One region of the Streptomyces sp. NBC_01471 genome, then DNA from elsewhere that is predicted to be linked to it. Evidence: riboswitches for the same ligand, from Rfam matches in the RefSeq annotation. Region 1 holds a riboswitch; each other region holds the start of a gene.
The links. Region 1 has a riboswitch for cobalamin ahead of OG285_RS26165 (prenyltransferase/squalene oxidase repeat-containing protein). Riboswitches for the same ligand answer to the same signal wherever they lie in the genome.
Positions count from the first base shown of each region.

Region 2: it holds a riboswitch for cobalamin, as region 1 does, so the genes downstream of both, OG285_RS35290 (HoxN/HupN/NixA family nickel/cobalt transporter) here and OG285_RS26165 (prenyltransferase/squalene oxidase repeat-containing protein) in region 1, are expected to answer to the same signal.
Region 3: it holds a riboswitch for cobalamin, as region 1 does, so the genes downstream of both, OG285_RS10195 (ribonucleoside-diphosphate reductase subunit alpha) here and OG285_RS26165 (prenyltransferase/squalene oxidase repeat-containing protein) in region 1, are expected to answer to the same signal.

Region 1 covers NZ_CP109450.1:5,839,458-5,841,713, forward strand. The annotation lists gene OG285_RS26165 (prenyltransferase/squalene oxidase repeat-containing protein) at 1-984, opposite strand, end outside; cobalamin riboswitch at 1,099-1,225, opposite strand; gene OG285_RS26170 (flotillin family protein) at 1,372-2,256, opposite strand, start outside.
Region 2 covers NZ_CP109450.1:7,801,367-7,803,622, reverse strand. The annotation lists gene OG285_RS35290 (HoxN/HupN/NixA family nickel/cobalt transporter) at 1-896, opposite strand, end outside; cobalamin riboswitch at 925-1,127, opposite strand; gene cobN (cobaltochelatase subunit CobN) at 1,288-2,256, opposite strand, start outside.
Region 3 covers NZ_CP109450.1:2,375,463-2,377,718, reverse strand. The annotation lists gene OG285_RS10195 (ribonucleoside-diphosphate reductase subunit alpha) at 1-1,342, opposite strand, end outside; cobalamin riboswitch at 1,470-1,601, opposite strand; gene mctP (monocarboxylate uptake permease MctP) at 1,885-2,256, opposite strand, start outside.

The sequences.
Region 1 (2,256 bases):
GGCCGCGAAGATCAGCTGGGCGTATGCGGCGGGGCCGCTCTGCCGGGCCCATCCCGCCGCGTGCTGCTCCAGCCACGCGAGCGGCTGCCTGGCCTGCGCGGTGAGGCCGTCGGCGCCGAGCGCGGTCACCGCGTCGGCGGTGTTGCCGTAGTCGGGCTGGTCCTCGGCGCCCGGCATCGCGGACTTGAGATAGGCCTTCCCCGCGGTCGCCCCGGCGAGGTAGGTGGCGCCGTTGTGCGCGGCCTGGGCGGGCGAAGAGGCGTTCAGGCAGCCGGTGCCGCCGACGTCCTTGCCGCCGGGGCGCGGTGCCAGGCCGGAGCCCAGGGTGCCCAGCACGGCGGCGCCCGTCGCGTCGGCGTTCGCGAACAGCTTCCCCGACTTCTTGTCGGGCTGGTACGCGAAGCCGCCGCCGCCCTCCTTGGCGTCGCACGGGAGCGAGAGCGAGACCAGCATCTTCTCCGCCTTCGCCGTCGGCTCCCCGGCCGCGGCGAGCGCGCCGATCACCACCGACGTGGAGTTCGCGTCGCTCGCGCCGCCCGGGTTGTAGCTCCAGCCGCCGTCCTTGCCCGCCACCGACTTCAGCCAGCCGGCGCCCTTCTTCACGGCGGCGTCGTGCCCGCCGAGCGCCTTCAGCGCCTGGACGGCGGCCGCGGTGGCGTTGGTGTCCAGGAGTTCCTTCCCGTCGCACGGCTTCGTCACGTCGGCGCGGAAGGAGGTGAAGGCGCCGTCGGCGCACTGCTGGCCGGTCAGCCAGTCGACGGCCTTCGCGGCGGGGCGGACCCCGGTGGCGTCCTGCGCGATCAGCGCGAGGGACTGCCGCCAGACCCCGTCGTACTTGGGGTCCGTCTTGCCGTACAGGCCGGAGGGGAGCACCGGGGACGCCGAGGCCGACGGCGAGGCGGAGTCGGCGAAGGCCGTCGGGGCAGCGGCCGCGCAGAGTATGGCGGATGCGGCCAGCGCGGTGGCGCTGCGGCGAAGGGTCATGGCGGGCGGGGCCTCTCCTGCGGGGAAGCCGGGACACGGGCCCACTCAGGCACCGGGGCTCCGGCTCCGTATACCTCGACGGTGCCGGCCACCGGAGGCTTCCGGTGGCACGAGCCGGTCACTTCCGTACAGGGCGGTCCGGCTCACCACCGGAGGTGGTTACGGTTGCGGGGTCAGCGCCGGGATTGCACCGGCTTCTCCCCGTGCGGGTGTGATGACGACCTTCCCACTGTACCGGCCACGCCGGGAGCGGCTCCGGGGGCGGGGCACGGCCGCACCTCCGGGCACGACGACGGACGGCAACGGACGGCGGCGCACCACTGGATCCGGTGCGCCGCCGTCCGTTGCCGCTCCGTACGGCCCGGGCCGCAGGGTCCTGCCGGTCGCCTACTTGATGTCGATCGGGCCGTTGTCGCCGTTGTCGTTGCCGGACTTCCCGCCGAGGTAGCGCTGGATCTCCGCGCCCCGGCCGCCCTGGTGGGCGTCGTCGTCCTGCGCGCCCAGGTTCTTCCGTACCGAGTCGAGGATCGTCAGACCCTGGCCCACCAGACCGGCCGCGATCTCGCCCAGGCCGTCCGCGCCGTTGAGCACGTTGACATTGGCGCCCGCGAGACCGGACGCGGCCTCCTTGACGATCTGCGGGAGCTGGTCGATCAGCATCCGGTCGAGCGCCACCCGGTCGTAGGAGGCGGCCGCCGCGGCCTGGATCTTCATCCGCTCGGCCTCGGCCACGGCCAGCACCCTGATCCGCTCCGCGTCCGCCTCGGCGGGCTTCACGATCTCGGCGACGAGCTGCTGCTGGCGCAACTGGGCGGCGCGCTCGGCCAGTTCGGTCTGGGCCGCGAGCACCTCCTGCTGCGCGTGCGCCTGGGCCAGCGGACCCGCCTGGGCTGCCTCGGCCTGCGCCCGGTCCACCTCGGCCGAGTACTGCGCCTGCACGACGGCGGTCTGCCGCGCGTACTCGGCCTGGTTACGGGTGGCTTCCTGCTGCGCCTCGACGGAAGCCTGGGTGGCCTGGGCCTGGGCGATCTGCGCCTGCCGCTGGATGGCCGCCGTGTGCGGGGCGGACATCGCCGAGATGTAGCCGGTCTCGCCGTCGTCGATGGACTGGATCTGGAGCGAGTCCACGATCAGGCCGATCTTGGCCATCTCCGTCTTGGAGGTCTCCAGCACCTCGGTGGCGAGCTTCTGGCGCTCGGTGACGATCTCCTCGACGGTCATCGAGCCGATGATCGACCGCAGATGGCCGGAGAAGATCCGGCCGGTCAGTAC
Region 2 (2,256 bases), 2.0 Mb from region 1:
TCGATCGTGCCGATGAGGAACGCGACGGCGATCGACAGGCCCGTGATGGCGAGGTTGTAGAACACCTTGCGCACCGGGTTGGAGAAGGCCCACTGGTACGCGAAGTTCATGAAGGTGCCGTCGAGCGTGTCGAAGAGGCTCATTCCGGCCGCGAACAGCAGCGGCAGGCAGAGGACGGCGTACCAGGGCAGGCCCGCGGCGGCGCCGCTGCCCGCCATCACCATGAGGGCGACCTCGGTGGCGGTGTCGAAGCCCAGGCCGAAGAGGAAGCCCAGCGGGTACATCTGGCCCGGCCTGGTGATGGACTTGGTGAAGCGGCCGAGGATGCGGTTCATGAACCCGCGCGAGTTCAGGTGCGATTCGAGTTCGGCCTCGTCGTAGCGTCCCGCGCGCATCTCCTTGAAGACCCGCAGAATGCCCACGAGGGCAACCAGGTTGAGCGCCGCGATGAGGTACAGGAAGGAGCCGGAGACGCTCGTGCCGACGACGCCCAGCACCTGGTGCGCGTCCGAGCCCTCGTTCATGAGGACCCCGGCGAGCCGGGCTCCTCCGGCGACCAGCGCCGCCATGGCCACCACCACACTGGAGTGCCCCAGCGCGAACCAGAAGCCCACCGAGACCGGGCGTTTCCCGTCGGCCATGAGTTTGCGTGTGGTGTTGTCGATGGCGGCGATATGGTCGGCGTCGAAGGCGTGCCGCATCCCGAGTGTGTACGCGGTGATGCCGAGACCGACCCCGAACGCCTTGGATCCGACCTCGTAGTGGCCTGGCTCGACCAGCAGGAACAGCACGCCGAACGCAACGGCGTGGAGGGCGGCTATCACCCCCAGGAGCCCGGCGGTACGTACGGTGTCCTCGCGCCGCCAGGCGAACGCGGCGGAATCGGGCAGGGTCATGCGGGTCACGCTCCAGCACCTCGTGGATCACTTCGTGAGATGGCGTGGCCGGTCTCCAGGCTGACGGGCTCGCTGATGCCCGCCACCGGCCCTGCCTTGCCGGCCGCGCACGCGGCCAGTGGCTGCGACGGGACGGCGACCCCCCGATCACAGTGGTGAGGGCCGCTCCGGTCCGAGGCCCCGAGGGGGCTTTCACCGGTCTTCCCGAACACCACGGCTCACTCACACCAGGGTTCTGGCCGCCGGTGGCGGCAACCGCCCCACCTGGGCAGGTATCGGATCTCACACCCACCGGCGGCCGGGTGGTCCGCTGCCGCACACCGGTGCCGGGAGAGCCGGGCTCCCCCCGTCGCACCAGCGGCAGCGGACCACCGCGAGGAGACCGCGCCGGTCAGTCCTCGCCCTCCAGATTCCCTTCGGTCTCCAGGTACACCTGGCGCAGCGCTTCGAGCGTCGCGGGGTCGGGCTCTGCCCACATACCGCGGGACTCCGCCTCCAGGAGGCGTTCCGCGATCCCGTGCAGGGCCCAGGGGTTGGCCTGCTGGAGGAAGTCGCGGTTGACCGGGTCGAGTACGTACGTCTCGGTGAGCTTGTCGTACATCCAGTCGGCGACGACACCGGTGGTGGCGTCGTACCCGAAGAGGTAGTCGACGGTGGCGGCGAGTTCGAAGGCGCCCTTGTAACCGTGGCGGCGCATCGCCTCGATCCAGCGGGGGTTGACCACCCGCGCGCGGAAGACCCGTGAGGTCTCCTCGACGAGCGTGCGGGTGCGGACGGTCTCGGGGCGGGTGGAGTCTCCGATGTACGCCTCCGGGGCGCTCCCGCGCAGGGCCCGGACGGTGGCGACCATGCCGCCGTGGTACTGGAAGTAGTCGTCGGAGTCCGCGATGTCGTGCTCGCGGGTGTCCGTGTTCTTCGCGGCGACGGTGATCCGCTTGTACGCCGTCTCCATCTCGGCGCGGGCCGGGCGGCCGTCCAGTTCCCGGCCGTAGGCGTAGCCGCCCCACACCGTGTACACCTCGGCGAGATCCGCGTCGGTGCGCCAGTCGCGGCTGTCGATGAGCTGGAGGATTCCGGCACCGTAGGTACCCGGCCGCGAGCCGAAGATCCGGGTGGTGGCCCGGCGTTCGTCGCCGTGCTCGGCGAGGTCGGCCCGGGTGTGGGCGCGTACGTAGTTCTGCCCGTCGGGCTCGTCGAGGGATGCGGCCAGCCGTACCGCGTCGTCCAGGAGGCCGATGGTGTGCGGGAAGGCGTCCCGGAAGAAGCCCGAGATGCGCAGGGTGACGTCGATGCGGGGACGGCCCAGCTCGTCGAGCGGCACCGGCTCAAGGCCGGTGACCCGGCGTGAGGCGTCGTCCCA
Region 3 (2,256 bases), 3.5 Mb from region 1:
TGCAGACGGCGGTCTCGCCGTCGTCCGTCACCTCCAGGATCTCGGTGCACAGGTTCGACGAGTGGACGACGGAGCCGGGCTCGGCGGTCTGGTTGGCCGTACGGTTCGACGCGTCCTTGAAGGTCATCCAGCCCTGGCCGGTCTGTGCGAGGGTGCGCATCATCCGCCCGTACAGCTCCCGCGCCGGGATGGTCTTCCTGGCCAGCCCGTCGGCCTCCGCCTTGCGGTACGCGGCGTCGAAGGCGTCGCCCCACAGATCGGTCAGCTCCGGTACATCGGCGGGCGAGAACAGCGACCAGGTGCCGTCCGTGTCGACCCGGCGCATGAACTCGTCGGGCACCCAGTGGGCCAGGTTGAGGTTGTGCGTACGCCGGGCGTCCTCACCGGTGTTGTCGCGCAGCTCCAGGAACTCCTCGATGTCCGAGTGCCAGGTCTCCAGGTAGACGGCTGCGGCGCCCTTGCGCCGGCCGCCCTGGTTCACCGCCGCGACCGAGGCGTCGAGGGTCTTGAGGAAGGGGACGATGCCGTTGGAGTGCCCGTTGGTGCCGCGGATCAGCGAACCGCGGGAGCGGATGCGGGAGTACGAGAGACCGATGCCGCCCGCGTGCTTCGACAGGCGCGCCACCTCGTGGTAGCGCCCGTAGATCGAGTCCAGCTGGTCGAGCGGCGAGTCCAGCAGATAGCAGGAGGACATCTGCGGGTGCCGGGTGCCCGAGTTGAAGAGAGTGGGGGACGAGGGCAGATAGTCGAGGCGGCTCATCAGCCCGTACAGCGAGCCGACCTCCGCCAGGGCGCCGGCCGATTCGTCGGCGGCCAGGCCGCAGGCGACCCGGAGCATGAAGTGCTGGGGGGTCTCGATCACCTGGCGGGTGATCGGGTGGCGCAGCAGGTAGCGGCTGTAGAGGGTGCGCAGCCCGAAGTATCCGAAGCGGTCGTCGGCTTCGGTGTCGATGGTCGCGTCGAGCCGGGCCGAGTGGAGCTTCACGAACGCGGCCGTGCGGTCGGCGATCAGGCCCTCGCGGTGTCCGACGGCGACCGACGAGGAGAACGACACCGCGCCCTGTCCCGCCGCCTCGTCCGCGATGGTGCGGGTGAGCAGCCTGGCGGCCAGCCGCGAGTACGCGGGGTCCTCGGAGATGAGACCCGCGGCCGCCTCGGTGGCCAGCTCCCGCAGCTCGGCCTCGTCCGACGCGGCGTTGCGTCCGCGCAGGGCGGCAGCGGCGACCCGGCCCGGGTCGGTGTCGGTGAGATCGGCGGTGAGGTCGGTCAGGGTCCGCAGCAGTACGGTTCCCGGGGCATCCGCCACCTGCTCGGAGACAGGTGCGGTGGGCGCGATGGTCACGGTGCGCTCTCCCTCGCTCGGCTGGGGCCGGCGGGGGCACGGGTGCGTACGGGCACAGCAGAGCAGCACACCGCACAGCATCCGCAGGCCCAACCGCGAGGCCCGGACGTTTCCCATCCGGTTCGGTCGAGCCGGATGCGCCGTCGGCAGGTCCTCGGACTCCACGGTGCGCGAAAGCGCACTGATCACACCGTTGCGGGACAGTTCCGGATTCGCACCGGATTCCCCTGCGGCGACAGCGAGCATGAGCATACATGTGGGGTGCCCGTCGGAAAGCACCCCCCATATGTTGTGTCGTGCGGGCGAAATGGATCGCCGGAGGGGCAGCCCGTACGTCGGCGTACGCCGCCCCGGGAGTGGCTCCCAGGCCCTCTCAGGCGTCCCTGCGAAGCCCGGCCGGGAGCAGATCGCGCGGGCCCCGGCCCGTGCGGGCGGGGTGGCCGGGGCGGGCCGCGAGACGACGTCACAGGACCGCGCGCACGGCGAGGGCCGCCGCGTCTCCCGGGAACGGAGACGCGGCGGCCCTGGTGGAGCGGGTGGGCTCAGTGGCCGGCGGGGGCGCCTGCCGTGGCCGACGGGAGCTCCACCTCGACGCCCTCGTCACCGGCGTCGGCCGTGTAGTCCTCCGGGGAGGTCTCGTCGATTCCGGCGGGCGCCTTCACCGCGTTGAGCACGACGGTGAGCACCAGCGTCACGACGACGTTCAGCACGAACGCGGTCAGACCGATGTAGCCGATCTGGCCGATGCCCGGGATCTCCTTGGAGGAGCCGCCGAAGTGCGCCTGCGTCGGGCTCGCCACGCCGTACGCGGCGAGTGTGCCGTACACCATGCCGACCGCCCAGCCCGCGAGCAGTGCCCAGCGGTGGAACCACCGGGTGAAGAGCCCGCCGACCAGCGCCGGCATCGTCTGGAG